3 regions of the Streptomyces tritici genome follow, and region 1 is predicted to be linked to each of the others. Evidence: riboswitches for the same ligand, from Rfam matches in the RefSeq annotation. Region 1 holds a riboswitch; each other region holds the start of a gene.

Region 1 (7,186 bases):
GTTCACCGAGCGCACCAGCTACGGGAGCCGCACCCTCGACCCGTACTCCAAGCTCCTGGAGGGGCGGATCGTCTTCCTCGGCACGCCGATCGACGAGACCTCCGCGAACGACGTGATCGCCCAGCTGCTGCACCTCGAATACGCCGACCCCGACCGGGAGATCGCGCTCTACATCAACTCGCCCGGCGGCTCCCCCACCGCCATGGCCGCGATCCACGACACGATGCAGGTCGTCACCTGCGACGTGGCGACGACCTGCCTCGGCCAGGCCGCGTCGACCGCCGCCGTCCTGCTCGCCGCCGGCGCGCCCGGCAAGCGGCTGGCGCTGCCCGGGGCGCGGATCGTGCTCCAGCAACCGGGCACGGACGAGCCGGTGCAGGGGCAGCCGAGCGACCTGGAGATCCAGGCGGCGGAACTGCTGCGGCTGCGCGGGATGGTCGCCGGGATGCTGGCCCGGCACACCGGGCAGAGCCACGAGCAGATCGACACCGACATCGACCGGGTCTCCGTCTTCGACGCCGCGGCGGCGGTGGAGTACGGGCTCGTCGACCACGTGATCCAGACACGCGCCGCCGGACCCCGGTGACCGGCATGGTCCCCGAACTGCCCGCGCTGCCCGCGCTGACGCGCGCCGAGGGGGAGTTGGTCGACGCCTATCTCGACGTCGTCGACCAGCTGGGAAGAATCAATCCATCCAGGGCCTCGCATACCTATGGGGCCCTGAGGGCGGCTCAGGCGCTGGTCGGACGGGCGGTGGCCCTGCGGGACGCCCTCGAACTCATGCATCGGCGCGGAGAGAGCGAGGTGCACGCGGCCACATTGGCGCGCGCCCTGCGGGTGTTGGACGGCGAGCGCCGCGCCCGGCGGGTCACCGTGCCCGACGGGTCCGCCCGTTGACAGTTCCGCATGTCGTGTCGAGGGCCAGTCGGTCGCAGAAACCCTCCCTCGATCGGCGTAGTCGACGAATCGACATGTGGCACCGGTGAGTTGCACCACCGATGTACGCATTTGGCGGAACCAATCATTCCGGTGCTGGTACGGGGCTCAGCCGCCAAACCTCCGTTGATCACGAAAGCTGCCTGTCCACCCGAACGGATCATTCGTGAGGAGCCTCACACAACCCCGTTTCAGCTCGGAAATCGGCACGACCTGGGTCAAGATCCCTGACGACGACAAGCCCCCGCCACCGCGGCGGGGCGGTCCGGGCGGACGCCGAGTCCTGCCGCCGCTCCGGACGACTGGTCGACAGAGTGGACCGGCAGGAGTGGAGGACCCGAGCAGCACGGACCGGCCGTACGACCGACCACGGCAGGTCCTCGGGGTGAAGCCGCGCACAGCGCGGCCGGGCGACTTCGGGCCCGAACCCGACAGGTCATCCTTCACAGGCGGCTGACGAAGGGTTGCGCATGACTGCGCAGAAGCTTGTCCCGTCCCTGCTCTCCCGGGCCGGAGCCGTCTCGGTTCTGACCGCCGCCGCCGTCGGCGGCACGCTCCTGGCCCCCGGCGCCGCGCCCGAGGCGCGGGCCGCCGGCTCGTACGCGAACACCGCGCTCGGCGTGGCCGCCTCCAAGAAGGGCGCCCCCTACAAGTACGGCGCCGCCGGCCCCCACCGCTTCGACTGCTCGGGGCTGACGCTGTACTCGTACAAGCGCGCCGGAAAGACGCTGCCCCGCACGGCGCAGCAGCAGTACAACCGGACCCGGCACATCTCCGCCGCCTCCCGGGCCCGCGGCGACCTGGTCTTCTTCCACTCCGGCGGCCGCGTCTACCACGTCGGCATCTACGCCGGGAACGGGAAGATCTGGCACTCCCCCAAGAAGGGCTCCTGGGTGAAGCTCGACCGGATCTGGACCTCCAAGGTCTGGTACGGCAGGGTCCGCTGACGCGCCGACGCCCACGCGCGTCTCAGGGGCTGCGCCGGGTGGCGATCTTGCGGGCGCAGATCTCCCGGTGTTCGGGGTACCGGGCGGCGATCTCGGTCAGCTTGGCGTTCATCTCCGCCCGCGTCGGCAGCGGCCAGGCCGGCTGGTGGAGCGCCATGTACAGGCGCCCCGTGTCGTCCGCCCGCCGCACCCATGCGTCGAGCGTGCGGAACAGCGAGGCGCCGTTGTCCGTGCCGGACCAGGTGGCGACGCCGAGGACCGTGGTCGCCTGACGCACGGTGAGGCGTCCGGCGTCCACGGCCCCGGCGACGAGTTCCGCGATGTCGTCCGCCCCGTACGCTTCGATGAGCGCGTCGACCGCGTCGTGGACCTCGTCCGGAATGTCGGCGTCCTCGTCCTCGGGGACCTGGGCGGCGTAGAGCCGCTCCAGCGCCGCTCCCCATGCCCGCATGCCCTCACCCCGCTCTTGTGTCCGCTCGCGCCTGGACACGGTAGGCGGAACCGGCCGGAACGGGTACCGGGTTTCGGGCGGGTCAGTTGGGGGACGGAGCGGGGGCGGTCCAGGGCAGTTCGATCCAGACCGTCTTGCCGCCCTCGTCCGTGGGCCGCACGGAGAGCCGGCCGCCGCACTCGGCGGTCAGCCAGCGGATGATCACCATGCCGCGGCCGTTGTCCTGCTGCACGGCGGCGGGCAGCCGCTGGGGCCAGCGCGGGTGGCTGTCGGTGACGCCGATGTGCAGCTGCTCGTCGCGCTCGAGGCGGACGTCCACGGTGAACGTGGGCGACTGGCCGAAGGTGTGCTGGACGGCGTTGGTGGCGAGTTCGGAGACGATCAGACGGACGGTGTCGGAGGTCTCGGAGCTCGCGTCGAGGCCCCAGCCGGCGAGCACGTCGGCGACGTATCTGCGGGCGGTGGAGACCGAGGCCGGATCGCTCGGCAGGGTGACGGTTGCTTCCTGGTGGTCTGCCATGGCGACGCTGTCCCTTTCCCACCCGGGCGCCCGGCCCCGGATTGCGCTACGCGCCAGACTGCCACCGTTACGGGAGAACTGGGGCTGTTTCACCGGGATATGGGCACTTCTGTCGCTCGATGCGGTGAACTCTCCGACGCGAGAACGCATTTGGGGCCGGGCCGTGGGGCGAGATCCCGCAGGACGCCCGCGCTCGGCCCCCGAGGGCCTTCCCCGTTCAGTCCCGCGGCGCGGTCCGCAGGATCGTGGACACCGCCTCGTCGATCTGCGCCTCCGTGAGGTCCGCGCGGGCCGTGAGCCGCAGCCGCGAGATGCCGTCCGGCACCGACGGCGGCCGGAAACACCCGACGCCCAGGCCCTGTTCGCGGCAGTCCGCCGCCCAGCGCAGCGCCGCGTCCGGGGAGGGCGCGTGCACCGACACCACGGCCGCGTCGGGGCGGGCCGCGGTGAGCCCGGCCCCGGTGAGCCGGCCGTGCAGGGTCGCCGCGACGGTACGGGCCCGCTCGGCGAGCTCCGGCTCGGCGCCGATCAGGCGCAGGCTCGCCAGGGCGGCGCCGGCGGCGGCCGGGGCGAGGCCGGTGTCGAAGATGAACGTACGGGCCGCGTTGACCAGGTGCTCTATCACCCGCGCCGGTCCGAGGACCGCGCCGCCCTGGCTGCCCAGCGACTTGGAGAGGGTGAGGGTGGCGACCACGTCCGGGTCGCCGGCCAGCCCGGCCGCGTACAACGCGCCCCGGCCGCCGTCGCCCAGCACGCCGAAGCCGTGGGCGTCGTCCACGACCAGCGCGGCCTGCCCGTGGGCGCGGCAGGCGTCGGCGAGCGCGCCCAGCGGCGCCCGGTCGCCGTCCACCGAGAACACCGAGTCGGAGACCACCAGGGCGCGGCGGTCCGGGTGGGCGTCGAGGGTCTTGCGGACCGCGGCCGGGTCCGTGTGCGGGACGACCGCCGCCTCGGCGCGGGACAGCCGGCATCCGTCGACGATCGAGGCGTGGTTGGCGGCGTCCGAGACGATCAGGGAGCCGTGGGCGCTGAGCGCGGTGAGCGCGGCGAGGTTGGCGGTGTACCCGGAGGAGAAGACCAGGGCCGCCTCGAAGCCGCAGAACTCGGCGAGCTCGCGCTCCAGCCGGGCGTGCAGCCGGGTCGAGCCGGTGACCAGGCGGGAGCCGGTCGAGCCGGCGCCCCAGCGCAGGGCGGCCTCGGCGGCCGCCTCCTTGACCTCGGGACGGTGGGTCAGACCGAGGTAGTCGTTGCTCGCGAGGTCCAGCACGTCCGGTTCGGCGGCGCGCGGCCGCAGGGTCCGGACGAGTCCGGCGCCGGCACGGCGGCGGGCCTCCGCGTCGGTCCAGTCGAACGCGCGGCGGCGCGGGTCCACGGCCTGGGACATGACAGATCCTTTTGTAGGCAGCGCACAGACCCTAACCGCAGGACGCCGAGGTCGGGGTGTGGTCATACACACACCTCGAACGGGCCCGTTTGTTCGGATCCTCCTTGGCCGAGGGGCGTGCCGTAGGCCAGGATCTGCCCTTATGGACCTGCTGAACACGCTGGTGGACAAGGGGCTGCGGCGCGAGCTGCCGACCCGTGAAGAAGCGCTCGCCGTGCTGGCGACCTCCGACGACGAACTGCTCGATGTGGTGGCCGCGGCCGGCAAGGTGCGCCGTCAGTGGTTCGGCCGCCGGGTCAAGCTGAACTACCTGGTGAACCTGAAGTCCGGGCTGTGCCCGGAGGACTGCTCGTACTGTTCCCAGCGCCTCGGCTCCACGGCCGGGATCCTGAAGTACACCTGGCTGAAGCCGGAGGAGGCCTCGCAGGCGGCGGCGGCCGGTGTCGCGGGCGGCGCGAAGCGGGTGTGCCTGGTGGCCAGCGGCCGCGGGCCGACGGACCGGGACGTGGAGCGCGTCGGGAAGACGATCGAGACGATCAAGGAGCAGAACGAGGGCATCGAGGTCTGCGCCTGCCTCGGTCTGCTCTCCGACGGCCAGGCCGAGCGGCTGCGCGAGGCGGGCGCCGACGCGTACAACCACAACCTGAACACGTCCGAGGGGACGTACGGGGAGATCACCACCACGCACACCTACGCGGACCGCGTGGACACCGTGCAGAAGGCGCACGCGGCCGGCCTGTCGGCCTGCTCGGGCCTGATCGCAGGCATGGGCGAGTCCGACGAGGACCTGGTCGACGTGGTGTTCGCGCTGCGCGAGCTGGACTCGGACTCGGTGCCGGTGAACTTCCTCATCCCGTTCGAGGGCACCCCGCTCGCGAAGGAGTGGCACCTCACCCCGCAGCGCTGTCTGCGGATCCTCGCGATGGTCCGGTTCGTCTGCCCCGACGTGGAGGTCCGGATCGCGGGCGGCCGCGAGGTGCACCTGCGGACGATGCAGCCGCTGGCGCTGCACATCGCCAACTCGATCTTCCTCGGCGACTACCTGACCAGCGAGGGCCAGGCCGGCCAGGCCGACCTGGACATGATCGCCGACGCGGGCTTCGAGGTGGAGGGCGCGGGCACGACGACGCTCCCGAAGCACCGTGCCGACGCGCTCGCCGCGGCGGGCGGCGGCTGCGGTTCCGGCGCGTCGGCGGGCGGCTGCGGCTCGCACGCCGAGGCCGAGGCCGGGGCGGACGCCGGTGCCTGCGCTGCGCAGGCAGGCGGCTGCGGTCCCTGCGGCGGGCACGCGGCGGAGCCGGTGGCCGAGGCCGCCGGAGAGGCGAACCCGGCGCGGACCGATCTGGTGGCCGTGCGCCGCCGCGGAGCGGGCACGGACCTGGCCCCGAATGCGTAACGGCGAACTGCTCGCCCTGGACCGGGCGCACGTCTGGCACCCGTACGGCCCCATGCCGGGCCGTACGGACCCGCTGGTCGTCGCGTCCGCGTCCGGCGTACGGCTCCGGCTCGCCGAACCGGCGCAGGGGCGGGACGAGCTGATCGACGGGATGTCGTCCTGGTGGTCGGCGATCCACGGGTACAACCACCCGGTCCTGAACGAGGCCGCCCGCGGCCAGCTCGACCGGATGAGCCACGTGATGTTCGGCGGGCTCACCCACGAGCCCGCGGTCCGGCTGGCGGCCAAGCTCGTGGAGATCACCCCCGAGCCGCTGCGGCACGTCTTCCTCAGCGACTCGGGTTCGGTGTCCGTCGAGGTCGCCGTGAAGATGTGCCTGCAGTACTGGCGCTCGGTGGGCCGGCCGGCGAAGCAGCGGCTGCTGACCTGGCGGGGCGGCTACCACGGCGACACCTGGCAGCCGATGTCGGTGTGCGACCCCGACGGCGGCATGCACGAGCTCTGGTCCGGGGTGCTGCCCCGGCAGGTGTTCGTCGGCCCGCCGCCCGCCGGCTACGAGGAGTCGTACGCGCGGGAGCTGCGCGCGGCGGTCGCGCGGCACGCGGACGAGCTGGCCGCGGTGATCGTGGAGCCGGTGGTGCAGGGCGCGGGCGGCATGCGGTTCCACGCGCCGGAGTACCTGCGGGTGCTGCGCGAGGCGTGCGACGAGCACGGCGTGCTGCTGGTGTTCGACGAGATCGCGACCGGCTTCGGCCGCACGGGCACCCTGTTCGCGGCGGACGCGGCCGGCGTGGCGCCGGACGTGATGTGCCTGGGCAAGGCGCTGACCGGCGGCTACCTGTCGATGGCGGCGACGCTGTGCACGGCGGAGGTCGCCGACGGGATCTCCCGCGGGGAGGTGCCGGTCCTGGCGCACGGCCCGACGTTCATGGGCAACCCGCTGGCCTCGGCGGTGGCCTGCGCCTCGATCGACCTGCTCCTGTCCCGGGACTGGCGCACGGACGTCAAGCGCATCGAGGCGGCCCTGCGCGAGGGACTCGCGCCGGCACTGGACCTGCCGGGCGTCCGGGACGTCCGCGTCCTCGGCGCGATCGGCGTCGTCCAGCTCGACCACGAGGTCGACATGGCGGCCGCCACGGCCGCGGCGGTCGGCGAGGGCGTCTGGCTCCGCCCGTTCCGCGATCTGATCTACACGATGCCGCCGTACGTGACGGGCGACGCGGACCTGGCCCGGATCGCGACCGCGGTCCGCGCGGCGGCGGCCGCCGGATAGACGCCGTCGGACCGGCGGCGCCGGACCGGCGGCGCCGGACCGGCGCCGTCGGACCGGCGCCGTCGGACCGGCGCTTGTCGGCAACGAAGGAAGGACTCCCCCATGAGCGTCATCGTCGTGACCGGGACGGGCACGGAGATCGGCAAGACGATCGTGACGGCGGCCGTCGCCGCGGTCGCGGCCGCCCAGGGCCGTCATGTCGCCGTGCTCAAGCCGGCCCAGACGGGCCTCGCGCCCGACGAGCGGGGCGACGCCGCCGAAGCGGCGCGCCTCTCGGGC
Region 2 (7,186 bases), 1.1 Mb from region 1:
TGGCGGCGCATCTGGTGGACGAGGCGGCATGGTCGGGCCGCCCCGAGCTGGCGCCCACGCTGGTGCGGCACCGGGTGCGGCCGGGCGCCCCGGCGCATCTGGCGGTGGGCCTGGGCCGTCTGGAGGCGGCGGGCCGCGGCTCGACGCTGCTGATGGTCGCCCCCGCCCGCCCGGACGCGCCCGTCCTGGAGCGCGTGCACGACGCCCGCCGCGCCGGGGCGACGGTGCTGTCCCTGGACGGCGGCGACCCGGAACTGCGGGGCCTGGCCCACGAGGCCCTGATCGTGCCGGAGGCGACGGCCGAGGTGGACCTGGACACGGTCCAGCACCTGGTGAGCGCCGCCGCCGGCGAGAACGGCCTCCCCCCGGCCCCCCGCCGCGGCCTCCGCGCCCGCCTCTCCCGCCTCGCCGACCACCTCACCGCCCCACCACCCCCACGCTGGTGACCCCCGGTCCCACCCAGCCGCACCCCGGCCGGGGCCCCCGGAAATTCGATTGCCGCGACGAGGGGCGGCCCGGAGCATGACCCCTCATGGCCGTCGCGCTCTCCTCCCTGCTCCCCGACCTCTCCCCGTGGCGCGGCTCGCGCGACTTCCGGGTGCTGTGGGTGCAGGGCCTCGTCACGTACTTCGGCAGCTTCATGGCGCTGGTGGCGCTGCCGCTGCAGATCAAGGAGCTGACCGGCTCGCCGCTCGCGGTGGGGGCGATGGGGGCGGTGGAGCTCGTCCCGCTGGTGGTCTTCGGTCTGTACGGCGGGGCGCTCGCGGACGCGGTGGACCGGCGCAGGGTCATCCTCGGCACGGAGGCCGGCCTCGGGGTCCTCGCGCTGCTGCTGCTCGGGAACGCGCTGGCGCCGGAGCCGGCGCTGTGGCCGCTGTACGTGGTGGCCGGCGGGGTGTCGGCGCTGGCGGGACTGCAGCGCCCGGCGCTGGACTCGCTGATGGCCCGGATCGTGCCGCACGAGCAGCAGACGGCCGCGGCCGCGCTGAACTCGCTGCGCTGGCAGACCGGGGCGATCGCGGGGCCGGCGCTGGCGGGCCTGGTCGTGGCGTACGCGGGTCACGCGACGGCGTACGCGGTGACGGTGGCGACGTTCGCCGTGTCGGTCCTGCTGTGCCTGCGGCTCGCCCCGGCGCCGGCGGCGCGGGACGCGGAGCGGCCGTCTCTGCGGGGCGTGGCGGAGGGAGCGCGGTACGCCTGGTCGAGGCCGGTGCTCCTGGGCACGTACGCGATCGATCTGGCGGCGATGTGCTTCGCGTTCCCGAACGCGGTGTTCCCGTTCCTCGCGGACGAGCTGGACGCGGAGTGGTCGCTGGGCCTGATGTACGCGGCCGGTTCGGTGGGCTCGCTGGTGGTGGGGCTGACCAGCGGCTGGACGTCACGAGTGAAGCGGCACGGGCTGCTGGTGGTGGGCGGCGCGGCCGCGTGGGGGCTGGCGATCGCGGCGGCGGGCTGGTTCTCGGGCGTCTGGCCGGTGCTGGTGTGCCTGGCGCTCGCGGGCGCGGGCGACATGCTGAGCGGCCTCGGGCGCTCGACGATCTGGAACCAGACGATCCCGGAGGAGCTCCGGGGCCGACTGGCGGGCATCGAGGTGCTCTCGTACAGCGTCGGCCCCCAACTGGGCCAGCTCCGCGCCGGGGCGATGGCGGGCTGGACGGGCACACGGACGTCGGTGTGGACGGGCGGGGTCGCCTGTGTGGTGTCCGTCGCGCTGCTGACCGCGGCGCTGCCGAAGCTCGTCGCGTACGACGCGACGACGGACGAGGACGCGCTGCGTCGCAGGGGCGAGCGGGACGGTGCGACGGCGGCGTGACGGGGCGTTCCGTCGCGCCGCCGCGGGGTCAGTCCTGGGGGCCCTCGTTCTTCGGTGCGTCGTGCCAGGCCGGGTCGGTCTCCCAGGCCTCGTTGCGTTCGCGGGCGGTGTCCATCGCGCGGGACGCCTCCTCGCGCGTGGGGTACGGGCCGAAGCGGTTCTTGGCCGGGCAGTCCGGGCCCTCCTCGACCTTCTTGTGCTCCAGGCAGTAGAACCACTCGCCCGGCTTGCCGGTCGTGCGCTTCTTGAACAGGGACATCTCCCGCTCCTTCATCCGTCGCTCTGACGCCATGCTGCCCCACCGCGGCTGGTTAGACTCGCTGCATGTCTGGCCAGTCGCTGCTCGTGCCCGGGGAGCTCTCCCCGCACCGTTCCGTCCCCGGAGCCATCCGCCGTCCCGAGTACGTCGGAAAGCCCGCTCCCGCCCCGTACACCGGTCCCGAGGTGCAGGACTCCGACACCATCGAGCGGATGCGCATCGCCGGCCGCATCGCCGCCCGGGCGATGGAGGAGGCCGCCAAGCACATCGCGCCCGGCGTGACCACCGACGAGCTGGACCGCGTCGCCCACGAGTACATGTGCGACCACGGCGCCTACCCCTCGACGCTCGGCTACCGCGGCTTCCCGAAGTCGCTGTGCGCGTCGATCAACGAGGTCATCTGCCACGGCATCCCGGACTCCACCGTGCTGCGCGACGGCGACATCGTGAACCTCGACGTCACCGCGTACATCCACGGCGTGCACGGCGACAACAACGCCACCTATCTCTGCGGCGACGTCGACGAGGAGTCGCGGCTCCTGGTCGAGCGGACCCGCGAGTCCCTGAACCGGGCCATCAAGGCCGTCAAGCCCGGCCGTCAGATCAACATCATCGGCCGGGTCATCGAGTCGTACGCCAAGCGCTTCGGCTACGGCGTCGTCCGGGACTTCACGGGTCACGGCATCAACTCGTCCTTCCATTCCGGTCTGATCGTCCCGCACTACGACTCGCCCCACCACACGACGGTGATCCAGCCCGGCATGACGTTCACCATCGAGCCGATGCTGACCCTCGGCACGCACGAGTACGACATGTGGGACGACGGCTGGACGGTGGTCACGAAGGACCGCAAGCGGACCGCCCAGTTCGAGCACACCCTCGTGGTCACGGACGGCGGGGCCGAGATTCTCACGTTGCCGTAGGCCCTCCGCGGGGTAGCGTCTTTACCGACAGGCCGTCGGGAACCGGTTGACTTAGGTAAGCCTAAGGAGCAGGATCGGACCGGTTCCCGTCCCGATCGGTCCCGGAGGCATGCCTTGACCACGCCCTTCTCCACGCTGATCCGCACCGCGTCGCAGGCGCAGCACACCGAGGCCGAGTCGTCGGGCTTCATGACCGACCTCCTCGGCGGCCGCCTCGGCGTCGACGCGTACGCGCGCTACACCGAGCAGCTCTGGTTCGTGTACCGCGCGCTGGAGGAGGGCGCCGAGACGCTGCGCACCGACCCGGTCGCCGGGCCGTTCATACGGCCGGAGCTGTTCCGCACGGCCGCCCTCGAGCGCGACCTCACGCACCTGCGCGGGCCGGACTGGCGGGCCGGCGTCTCCCCGCTGCCGTCCACCGCCGCGTACGCCGACCGCGTCGCAGCCTGCGCCCGTGACTGGCCCGCGGGGTACGTGGCCCACCACTACACCCGCTACCTCGGGGACCTCTCGGGCGGCCAGATCATCCGCGACCGCGCCGAGCGCACCTGGGGCTTCGCCCGCAAGGGCGACGGCGTCCGCTTCTACGTCTTCGAGGACATCGCCAACCCGGCGGCCTTCAAGCGCGGTTACCGCGAGCTGCTGGACGCCGTGAACGCGGACGACCTGGAGCGGCAGCGGATCGTCGACGAGTGCAAGCGCGCCTTCGACCACAACGGGGCGATGTTCCGCGAGCTGGCGGCCGAGTTCCCGCTGAGCGCGTAGGACCGCCTGGTCACGCCCGTCCCGCCCGTCCCGCCCGTCCCGCCCGTTCCACCAGGAGCCAGCCGGCGAGCGCCATGGCGACCGCCGCCGGGGCGCTCACGCGCACGGCCACCAGCAGGGCGGTACGGCCCTCCAGGAGGCCGCCGAAGCCGACCATCGACAGGCCGAGGACGCCGAACAGCGCGAGGGTGATGCCGAGCGCCGCCACCGGGCCGCCGGCGCCGCTGGCCGGCGCGGCGGGCGCCGGGCGCTCGAAGCGGCGGAAGACGGCGACGAGCAGGGCCGTGAGGGCGGCGGCCGCCGCGAGCCGCAGGGGCGCCTGGGCCCACCAGGCGGCCGTCGCCGGCTCGGGGAGCCCGCGGCCGAGGGCGAGCAGAGCCCCGTACACGCCGAGCATCGCCGTCAGGTGCCACAGGAACGCGGTCATGGCGATGCCGTTCGCCGCGACGACCTTGTGCCAGACGCCCGCCCGCGCCACGAGCCGGGTGCCGGGCCCCCGCAGCAGCTCGACCGCGCCGACGAGCCACAGGCCGTGACAGAGCAGGGCCAGCGTGGGCGGGGCCATGTTGGAGACCTTCTCGCCGGGCATCCCGACCATCGACAGCGGGTACGGGCCGAAGGCCACCAGCAGGCCCGCGCCCGCCAGGCCGGCGGCGGCGAGCGCGCCCGGCAGCCGGAGCATCCCGTCGGCGCGCAGGAAGCCGAGCTGATGCACCGCCAGCCAGACGAACGCGAAGTTCAGGAACTCCACGTACGGCACGTCCGCCGCGAACCGCAGCGCGTCCACCGCGGCCGCCGCGGCGACCAGCGCGCCGAACGCGCCCCAGCCGTACCGCTCGTGGAGCTTCAGGAGCGGCGGGGTGAGGGCGACCATCGCCAGGTAGATGCCGATGAACCACAGCGGCTGGGCGACGAGTCGCAGCGCGACGCCCGTCAGGCCCCGGTCCGCGCCGAGGAGTTGGACGGCGAGCGCGAGCGCGCCCCACACCGCGACGAACACCATCGTGGGCCGCAGCAGCCGCTGCAGCCGGGCCCGCAGGAACGCCGCGTACCGCGGGCGGGAGCGGTGGGCGAGGGCGTGCGCGAAGCCGCCGACGAAGAAGAAGACCGGCATGACCTGGAACACCCAGGTCACGACCTGGAGTTCGGGGACGACGGCCAGCAGGTTGCCGATCGCGCCGTCCGCCGTGACGGCGGCCATCAGCCAGTGCCCGAGCACCACGACGCCGAGTGAGGCGACCCGCAGCAGGTCGACGTACCGGTCCCGTGTCGCCGGCGTGCGGTCGGCGAGTTCGCGCGCGCTGATTCCCATGCGGACACCGTGCCGGGCGGCGGCCGTCGGGCGGCAGCGCTCGGGTACTCATCCCGCGCCTGAGTACGCCCCCCAATTCGCCCAAACCGACCCAAGAGCCTCCTAGGCCCCTAATGCCTTCTCTTCGGTCTTTTATCAACTCCCTTTTCCTTTTCGGTCATACCGATTCCGCTCCCCGTGATGTCCGTCACGTGACGGAACCCCGCCCTCCGGCCGAAACGTCCTCAGCACCCCGCACCACAAGGAAGTTCGCTCCCGGCGCGTCCCGAAATCGTTGATCCATTTCATGGGGCCGGGAAATACGCGTCTTGTTTCGCGTCGCATTTCTCGCCTACGTTCGCGTCGACCCCGGACGGACCGCCGAATCCTGCCACCGTCCGGAAATCCACCGAGCACGCACCCGTCGGCAGGAGCGGGGGACCCACGAATGCGCCGGCACGGAATTCCGCGACGGCTTGGGGTGAAGCCGCCGCGTGCGGCCGGGCAGCTCCAGCCCGAACCCGACAGCTCACCCCGAAGGCGCCGGAGAGGAACGACCATGCCCGCATCCGGTAAGCACCGCCGTCCCAAGCGACGTCCCCTGAGCCGTGGCATCGCCATGGCCGGCACCGGCGGCGCCGCGCTCGCGCTGCCGCTGATCCCGACCGGCGCCCAGGCCGCGCCGCAGGCAGCGTCCCAGCAGACCCCCGCGCACACGGCCGCGGCCGGCGCCGCGGTCGAAAAGATCACGACCGCCGTGAAGCCGAATTCCGCGCCGAAGACGTACACCGTCGTCCGCGGCGATTCCCTTTCGGTGATCGCGGACGAGCAGAACATCTCCGGGGGCTGGAAGAGCCTCTACCGCGCCAATCGGAGTGCCGTGGGTGACGATCCGTCACTCATTCACCCGGGCCTGCGCCTTTCCCTCACCGGAAAGAAGGCCGCCGCCCCCGCCAAGGAGAAGTCCGCTCCCGCCAAGGCCGAGCGCGCCAGCCGCTCCGCCGAGCGGACCGCGCCGAAGGCCGCCCCGGCCCAGGCCGCCCCCGCGAAGGCCGCCGCGCCCAAGACGTACGCGAACAACCTCGACGGCTGGATCCGCGAAGCCCTCGACGTCATGGCCCAGCACGGCATCCCGGGCTCGTACGACGGCATCCACCGCAACATCCTGCGCGAGTCCTCCGGCAACCCGCTGGCCATCAACAACTGGGACTCCAACGCGGCCGCCGGCACCCCGTCCAAGGGCCTGCTCCAGGTGATCGACCCGACGTTCCGGGCCTACCACGTGCCCGGCACGTCCATGGACCCGTTCGACCCGGTCGCCAACATCACCGCCGCCTGCAACTACGCGGCGGACCGGTACGGCTCCATCGACAACGTCTTCGGGGCGTACTAGGGGGTGTCTTGTCGATCAGGCCGGATCAGCGAGCGGCGTCTGGTGCCGTGCATCGCAAGGCGGAGGAGGGAGGCGACGCAGCGCGTCGGCGACCGACGACAACGCGGCGAGGCGCGGTGCCAGACGTCGGGAGCCCGGCTTGATCGACGAGACACCCCCTAGGCCCTGAGGGGCTCCGGGCTCAGACGGTCAGGGTGCGCTCCAGGCGCACCCTGCCGCCGAGCTCGATGATCCCGTCCGGGCCCGGGGCGGTCAGGATCTGCGAGCCCAGGCCCTGCGTGATGTTCAGGGCCCGGCCCAGCGCGGCCGTGAGCAGCAGCGCGGCCGCGCCGGTCGCCTCGTCCTCGTCGATCCCGTCGCCGCGGCCCGGGAAGGCACGGGCGCGGATGCGGCCGGCGGCCTCCTCCTCCCAGGCCCAGGCGTAGATCCACTCCCCCGGCTCGGGGACGGCCAGCGCGTCGACCTCGCGCGCCGAGCCGTACTGCCGCAGGGTGCGCGGCGGGGCCCACTCCGCGCGGGCCTCGATCCAGGTGAACTCGCCGTCGCCGCGGACCCACACCTCGCCGGCCGGCGGGTGGACGACCTCCAGGTCGAGCAGCCAGGCCGCGCCGACGACCGGGTGCCCCGCGAACGGCAGCCGCACGCCGGGGGTGTAGATGTCGACCGCCCCGCGCTCGGGGTCGTCCACGAACACCGTCTCGCTGAAGCCGAGTTCCTTGGCCAGCGCCTGCCGGGACGCCTC
Region 3 (7,186 bases), 2.5 Mb from region 1:
TGTCTGAGATCCGTGAAACCTCCGCCCCCGCCCGCCGCGGCAGCCGCATGTTCGCGCCCGGGGAAGGGCCCTCGCCCGATCCCGCCGGCTCACACCACGAGCGGCGGATCCGGAGTTTCCAGCCGCGCCGCAGCCGGGTGACCGCCGGCCAGGCCGAGGCCCTGCTCAAGCGGTGGCCCGACTGGGGCCTCGACATCGACGGGCACAGCGTCCTCGACCTCGACGCGATGTTCGGCGGCCGGCCCGTCGTCCTGGAGATCGGGTTCGGCATGGGCGAGGCCACCGCGCAGATGGCCGCCGCCGACCCCGGCACCGGCATCCTCGCCGTCGACGTCCACACCCCCGGCCAGGGCAACCTCCTCGGCCTCGCCGACCGCAACGGCCTGGACAACGTCCGTGTCGCCAACGGCGACGCGATCATCCTGCTCCGCGAGATGCTCACGCCCGACGCCCTCGACGGCGTCCGCGTCTACTTCCCGGACCCCTGGCCCAAGAAGCGCCACCACAAGCGCCGTCTGATCCAGCCGGAGTTCCTGAGCCTCGTCGCGACCCGGATGAAGCCCGGCGCGATCCTGCACTGCGCCACCGACTGGGAGCCGTACGCCGAGCAGATGCTCGAGGTGCTCACCGCGCACCCCGACTTCGAGAACACCGCCGAGGACGGCGGCTTCGCCCCCCGGCCCGCGTTCCGCCCGCTGACCCGCTTCGAGGGCCAGGGCCTCGACAAGGGCCACCGGGTGCATGATCTTCTTTTTCGCAGGAAGTAGCCCCCGCCCCGCGGCTACGGTCGGAGCGTGCCGAATCACCTCGCGCCACCTCATGACCCCGCGCCGACGCGGCCTGCCGCGTCGCACCACCCCGTGCCGACCGCCGACGCCGACGCCCCGCCCGCCGCTCCGGGCGACCGCGCCCAGTGGCGCTACCGTCCGCGGCGGCTGCTCCGGCACCGCCGGGCCCTGCGCGCCGCCGCCGTCTTCGGCGTGCTCGCGCTCTGCGGCCTGGTGCTCCTGGTCGTGCTCCGCGAGAAGACCGGCACCGAGGGCTTCCTCGTCGGCCTCGGCCTGGCGGTGCTCCCGGTCCCGCTGCTGCTGGCCGCGTTCCGCTGGCTCGACCGGGTCGACCCGGGCCCCTGGAAGAACCTGATCTTCGCGTTCGCCTGGGGCGCGGGCGCCGCCGCGCTCATGGCGTTCACCGCCAACACCTTCGCGCTCCGCTGGATCGCCGGCGCGACCGCCACCACCGACCCCGACGACCTGCTCAGCCTCGGCGCGACCTACGTGGCCCCGGTCGTCGAGGAGAGCGTCAAGGCCGGGGCCCTGCTTCTGCTCTTCCTGTTCCGCCGCCCGCGCGTCACCGGCCTCGTCGACGGCGTCGTGGTCGCCGGATTCACCGCGACCGGCTTCGCGTTCACCGAGAACGTCCTGTATCTCGGCAACGCCTTCGGCGAGGACCTGGCGACCGGCGCGGGCGTCCTCGGCTCGAAGACCGTGATGACCTTCTTCGGCCGGATCGTGCTGACGCCGTTCGCCCATCCGCTGTTCACCGTGTGCACCGGCATCGGCTTCGGGCTCGCCGCCGCCACCGCCCGCCGGCACCGGGTCCGCCGCGTCCTGCTGCCGCTCGGCGGGCTGCTGCTGGCGATGGGGGTGCACGCGCTGTGGAACGGCTCGGCCGTCCGCAGCCCGCTGGGCTTCCTCGCCGTGTACGGGGCGTTCATGGTGCCGGCCTTCGCCCTGCTGACCTGGCTCGCGATCTGGAGCCGGCAGCGCGAGCTGCGCACGATATCCGGGCGGCTCCCGGCGTACGCGGCGGCCGGCTGGCTCGCCCCCGCCGAGCCGCTGGCACTGTCCTCGATGCGGGCCCGCGCCGTGGCCCGCTCGTACGCCTCCGCCGCGTACGGCGCCGCCGCGGGGCGCGCGGTGCACGAGTACGAGGTCTTCGCGACGAGCCTGGCGTTCCTGCGGGACCGGGCCCACCGCGGCACGGCGGAGCCGGACTTCGCCGCGCGGGAGCAGGAGCTGCTGCACCACCTGTGGCAGCGGAAGGCGTTCGCCTCGCCGGCGCTCACGTACGCGGCGGGCGCCACGGGCCGGCTCCGGCCGGTGCCGCCGCCCCCGCCGCACCGCGACTACACGGGCCCGAATCCGTACCGGGCCTGAGCCGCGTCAGACGTTCTGGCCGTGCTCCCGCAGCCAGGCGGCCGGGTCGATGCCCGCGCCGCTCGCGGTGTGGACCTCCAGGTGGAGGTGGGGGCCGGTCACGTTGCCGGTCGCGCCGACGCGGCCGATCGTGTCGCCGGTGCCCACGCTCTGCCCCGCGCTCACGGTCATCGAGGACAGGTGGGCGTACCAGACCTCGGTGCCGTCCTCCAGCTCCAGGACGATCCGGTAGCCGTACGAGCCGGACCAGCCGGCCGACTTGATGGTGCCGCCGTGGACGGCCTTCACCGGGGTGCCGGTGGGCGCGGCGAAGTCGAGGCCGGTGTGGTAGCCGGAGGACCACATGGAGCCGGCCTGGCCGTACTCGGAGGTGATCGTGTACGAGGAGGTGGGCAGCGCGTAGCTGGCGGCGAGGGCCGCGATGCGGGCCGCCTCCGCCTTGGCCGCGGCCTCCGCCTCGGCCTTGCGCTTCGCTTCCTCGGCGGCCTTCGCCTCGGCCGCGGCCGCGGTCTGCTGGGCCTTCGCCTCGGCGGCGGCCTTCTCGGCGGCGGCCTTCTCGGCGGCCGCCTTGGCCTGGGCCTCCGCGGTCGCCTGCTGCTGCTCGGCCTGCTGGAGGATGCGGGCGCGCAGGGCCTCGCCCGCGTCGGCGCCGCTCTGGGAGCCGTCGGCGGCGAGGGCCACGGAGGACTGGGTGAGCGGCTCGACGCCGTCGTTGACGGCGGCGGGCTCGTCGGCGATGAGGTCGCCCACGCCGGGCAGGTCCGCGGCGGCGGGCAGGTTCATGTCCGGCAGCGAGATGGCGACCGGGGGCTTCTCCTTGGCCGTGGCCAGGCCGCCCGCGCCGACCGCCGCGATGACGCCGACGCCGAGGACGGTGGAACTGCGGGCGATGCTGCGCTGCTTGACGACACGGTGCCGGCCGCGGGCCGGGCGGAGCACGTCCTCGCCGGGGTTCCACTCCTCCCCTTCGCCTCCCCCACCGACGGCCGGGACGCCGGCCGCGGGGCCGTACACGTCGAAATGGGTCTGGGGGACAGCAGGGTTGGACGCCACGGAGGCGTACTCCTTTCCTTCCTTCTCGCCTACCGGGTTAGCTGACGGGTTCGGAGCAGGAAGGTCTCCTACGGGTCGGGTGCGACCCGATTCACCCCAAGTGGTGGTTCCCCGGTTCCCTTGCGGGATTCGGCGCACGCGCACGGTGCCGACTCTTGCGACGGCTGGGACGACCGCGCTGCGTTATCGAACGTTAATAGACACGGGGGTCCGATTCCAAGCTGTTCCTCTTGATCGTTCCGCCCCTTGGCCTGGACTTAATCCTCCAGAACAGGGTGGAAACGGGCGAGTTGGCCCCGCGTCGGCGACCGCCGGCCGGATCCACGCGAAGTGACGCCCCGTCAGTCGTTATCTCTCCGAGATCCCGCGACTACCCATCGTCACGGCACCACCGGCATCGTCCGCCGTCGCTCCGGCTGGCCCTCCGCCGGCCGGCTCACCGCCAGCAGCGCCATGTCGTCCGTCGACCCGCCCCCGGTGTACCGGCGCACGTCGTCGACCAGTGCGTCCAGGAGCTCCCCGGGCCCCGGGAAGATCCGGCCGGAGAGCCGCTCCCCCGGCGCGTAGAAGGCGCCGTGCTCGTCGCGCGCCTCGGAGAGGCCGTCCGTGTAGAAGAGCAGCGTCGCGCCGGGCGGGTACGGCCAGTCGTCCACCCGGTCCGGCCAGGCGCCCAGGTCGCCCATGCCCAGCGGCAGCGCCGCCTGGCTCGGCGTCAGCCGCTCCAGCCCTCCGTCGACGTGCAGCAGCAGCGGCTCCGGATGGCCCCGGTTGACGATCCGCACCCGCTCCCGGCCGCCCGGGATCTCGGCGAGCACGGCGGTCGTGAAGCCCTCGAAGGCGTCCAGGCTGCCGCGCCGCCTGCCCTCCCGGGCCAGCGCCCGCTCCAGCCGCTGCGCCACGCCCTCCAGCGCGGCCTCCTGCTCGGCCGCCTCCCGGAACGCGCCGATGACCACCGCCACCGCCTCCACCGCGTCCAGCCCCTTGCCGCGGACGTCGCCGACCACCAGCCGCACCCCGTACGGGGTGTCCTGGACCGCGAACAGGTCGCCGCCGATGAACGCGTCCGCCTGCGCCGCCTCGTACCGCGCCGCCACGTGCAGCGCGCCGATCCGCTCGGCGGGGGTGGGCAGCACGGCCTTCTGCGCCGCCTCGGCGATCACCCGCGCGGACGCCAGCCGCTCGCCGCTGCGCTGCACCGCCCGGTTGATGAGCAGCGCGAAGGCGGAGACCGTCAGGACGGTCAGGTTCTCGGTGATGGCGGGAACGTCGCCGGCCGTGTCGTTGTACCAGTGCAGTCCGAAGCTGGCGAGCACCGCGACGACGACGGTCAGCAGGGTCAGCCGGAAGGAGAACAGCGGCGCGGCGATCAGCGGGGCGGCCGAGTACAGCGGGGCCGCGGTGTACTCGGGCGGCGTGGACAGGTCGAAGGCCGCGCCGCCGAGGATGACGAGCGCGGGCAGGGCGCGGACGAAGCGTCGCTGAACCGGCGAGAGCCTCGCCTCGCCGTTCTTCCCTCCGCCCGCCGATCGTCGCCCCACCTGTGGTCTCCTGCCGGTCCGCCCGAGCCGCGGACGGTGCTCCGCCCCATCCAGGCTGGCCGCAGCCGCGCCCCGCGGCGACCCGCCGTCGGCCGTCCGGGGGACGGGGCCGCTCGCGAGGGCCTGTGACTTGCGGGGGCCGGGGCAGCCGAGGGCCGGGCATGCGCGAAGGCCCGGATCCTTGATGGATCCGAGCCTTCGTCTTCAGTAGCGGGGACAGGATTTGAACCTGCGACCTCTGGGTTATGAGCCCAGCGAGCTACCGAGCTGCTCCACCCCGCGTCGGTGAACCCAACAGTACGTCATCGCGGACAGCATCGGAAATCGCTTTTCGCCACAGGGGCGTGACCCTGGTCTCACCCGCCGTTCAGCAGCCGCAGTCCTCGGCGTCGACCGGCGCGGTCAGCGGGTCGGCGGCGCGCCCCGCCGGGCCCTCCCAGGTCTCGTACGCGAAGCCCTCGCGCACCCAGTACTCGAAGCCGCCGAGCATCTCCTTGACCTGGTAGCCGAGCTCGGCGAGGGCCAGGGCGGCGCGGGTCGCGCCGTTGCAGCCGGGGCCCCAGCAGTACGTGACGACCGGGACGGCCTTGTCCAGGAGCCGCTCGGCCTGCTCGGGGATCTGCGCGGTCGGCAGGTGGACCGCTCCGGGCACGTGGCCCTGGTCCCAGGAGGCCGTGGAGCGGGAGTCGAGGAGCACGAAGCCGGGGTCGCCGCCGGCCGCGAGCGCGGCGGCGACGTCGGAGACGTCCGCGTGGAAGGCCAGGCTCGCGGAGAAGTACGCGGCGGCCGCGGCCGGGGAGGCGGGCGGCACGCGGAGCACGGGGTTGGCGGTGGTCGCGGCGGTCTGGGCGTTCTGGGTGTGCGTCGTCGTCATGTCTGAGAACCTACGGACGAAGATCATCGGGCTGAAGTGGGGAATCCCGGTGCTTGCCGGGTCCGGCCGGGGATTCCCGCGCGTGCGGCGCGATCCGGTGCGGATCTCACGTGCCGGGACGCCGGACGGTCACATCGTCCCCCCGCGGCCCGTCATGACGGTGGGGACCGGGACCACGCCGGTCCGACGAGGGGAACGGACGGAAGACATGAACCCGGAACCGCAGGAGACGCACGCGGACCCGCACACCGACGCCCCGGGAGGCGCGAGCGCGCCGGACCGCGAGCTGCTGGCCCGGCGCTTCGAGGCGGACCGCGATCACCTGCGGGCGGTCGCGTACCGGATGCTCGGCTCGGTCAGCGAGGCGGAGGACGCCGTCCAGGAGGCCTGGCTCAAGCTGAACCGCAGCGACACCTCCGCCGTCGAGAACCTCAGCGGCTGGCTGACCACCGTCGTCGGCCGGGTCTGCCTCGACATGCTGCGCTCCCGCACCTCCCGCCGCGAGGACTCCCTGGACGCCCGGGTGCACGTCCCCGACCCGGTGATCCGGGCCGCCCCCGACCCGGTGGCCCGGACCACCGACCCCGAGCAGCAGGCGCTGATGGCCGACTCGGTGGGCCTCGCCCTGCTCGTCGTCCTGGAGACGCTGAACCCGGCGGAGCGGCTCGCGTTCGTGCTGCACGACATGTTCGGCGTGTCCTTCGACGAGATCGGCCCGCTGGTCGACCGCACCCCGGCCGCCGCCCGCCAGCTCGCCAGCCGGGCCCGCCGCCGGGTGCAGGGCACGGCGCCGCAGCCGGAGCGGGACGTCGTCCGGCAGCGCAAGGTCGTCGACGCGTTCCTCGCCGCGTCCCGCGGGGGCGACTTCGAGGGGCTGCTCGCCGTGCTCGACCCGGACGTCGTCCTGCGGGCCGACGGCGGCTCGCTGCGGGCCGCCGCCACCAAGCTGGTCCGCGGCCCGGAGGCGGTCGCCTCGCAGGCGCTCACCTTCGCCCGCTTCCAGGCGGTCGGGGTGCCGGTGCTCGTCAACGGCAGCGCCGGGGTGCTCTCCGTACAGGACGGGCGGCCCGCCGCGCTGCTCGCCTTCACGGTCTCCGAGGAGGGCCGGATCGTCCAGATCGACATCCTGGCCGACCCGGAGCGCCTGGCACGGCTGGACGTGACCGCCCTGGACCCCGGCGCCGGCACGGACGCGCCGCGGGAGTGACCCGGACGGGTGAAGGAACCCTTCGTACGGGTCTGGGCGCGCGCCCTTCCCTGGCCCCGGCGGGCGCCGGGCCTCTTCACTGACCGACGGACCGAGCCCGCACCGGCACCGAGCCGGGCACCGACCCGTCAGGAGAAGAAGTCATGCGCAGGCACCGCTCGTTGCTCGTCGGCGCGGGGCTGCTGGCCCTCGCGTCGCTGGCCGCGCCCCCGGCGTCGTCCGACACGGACCCGGTGGCCGACGAGCCGGCGTGGGTGCTGCGCAGCCGTACGGAGCGGCTCGACCCGAAGGAGTACGCCGCGCTGTGCGCCGCCCGGCCGGCCGGCGCGCCGGGCACCCGCACCCTGGACCTCTT

Evidence for each region. Region 1 has a riboswitch for cyclic di-AMP ahead of ACNJ93_RS03255 (C40 family peptidase). Riboswitches for the same ligand answer to the same signal wherever they lie in the genome.
Region 2: linked by a shared signal. The riboswitch ahead of ACNJ93_RS08470 (LysM peptidoglycan-binding domain-containing protein) and the one ahead of ACNJ93_RS03255 (C40 family peptidase) in region 1 are both predicted to bind cyclic di-AMP.
Region 3: linked by a shared signal. The riboswitch ahead of ACNJ93_RS14865 (M23 family metallopeptidase) and the one ahead of ACNJ93_RS03255 (C40 family peptidase) in region 1 are both predicted to bind cyclic di-AMP.

The regions. Positions count from the first base shown of each region.
Region 1 covers NZ_CP183183.1:702,295-709,480, forward strand. The annotation lists gene ACNJ93_RS03245 (ATP-dependent Clp protease proteolytic subunit) at 1-586, shown strand, start outside; gene ACNJ93_RS03250 (hypothetical protein) at 592-897, shown strand; cyclic di-AMP (ydaO/yuaA leader) riboswitch at 1,201-1,403, shown strand; gene ACNJ93_RS03255 (C40 family peptidase) at 1,407-1,883, shown strand; gene ACNJ93_RS03260 (hypothetical protein) at 1,906-2,334, opposite strand; gene ACNJ93_RS03265 (ATP-binding protein) at 2,417-2,854, opposite strand; gene ACNJ93_RS03270 (8-amino-7-oxononanoate synthase) at 3,072-4,238, opposite strand; gene bioB (biotin synthase BioB) at 4,381-5,634, shown strand; gene ACNJ93_RS03280 (adenosylmethionine--8-amino-7-oxononanoate transaminase) at 5,627-6,907, shown strand; gene bioD (dethiobiotin synthase) at 7,010-7,186, shown strand, end outside.
Region 2 covers NZ_CP183183.1:1,826,303-1,833,488, forward strand. The annotation lists gene ACNJ93_RS08440 (hypothetical protein) at 1-446, shown strand, start outside; gene ACNJ93_RS08445 (MFS transporter) at 533-1,813, shown strand; gene ACNJ93_RS08450 (hypothetical protein) at 1,842-2,072, opposite strand; gene map (type I methionyl aminopeptidase) at 2,138-2,995, shown strand; gene ACNJ93_RS08460 (heme oxygenase (biliverdin-producing)) at 3,110-3,760, shown strand; gene ACNJ93_RS08465 (acyltransferase family protein) at 3,771-5,072, opposite strand; cyclic di-AMP (ydaO/yuaA leader) riboswitch at 5,421-5,607, shown strand; gene ACNJ93_RS08470 (LysM peptidoglycan-binding domain-containing protein) at 5,611-6,444, shown strand; gene ACNJ93_RS08475 (PhzF family phenazine biosynthesis protein) at 6,626-7,186, opposite strand, start outside.
Region 3 covers NZ_CP183183.1:3,240,584-3,247,769, forward strand. The annotation lists gene trmB (tRNA (guanosine(46)-N7)-methyltransferase TrmB) at 48-767, shown strand; gene ACNJ93_RS14860 (PrsW family intramembrane metalloprotease) at 861-2,159, shown strand; gene ACNJ93_RS14865 (M23 family metallopeptidase) at 2,166-3,212, opposite strand; cyclic di-AMP (ydaO/yuaA leader) riboswitch at 3,224-3,357, opposite strand; gene ACNJ93_RS14870 (PP2C family protein-serine/threonine phosphatase) at 3,593-4,750, opposite strand; tRNA gene ACNJ93_RS14875 (tRNA-Met) at 4,959-5,032, opposite strand; gene ACNJ93_RS14880 (rhodanese-like domain-containing protein) at 5,118-5,624, opposite strand; gene ACNJ93_RS14885 (sigma-70 family RNA polymerase sigma factor) at 5,833-6,831, shown strand; gene ACNJ93_RS14890 (InlB B-repeat-containing protein) at 6,975-7,186, shown strand, end outside.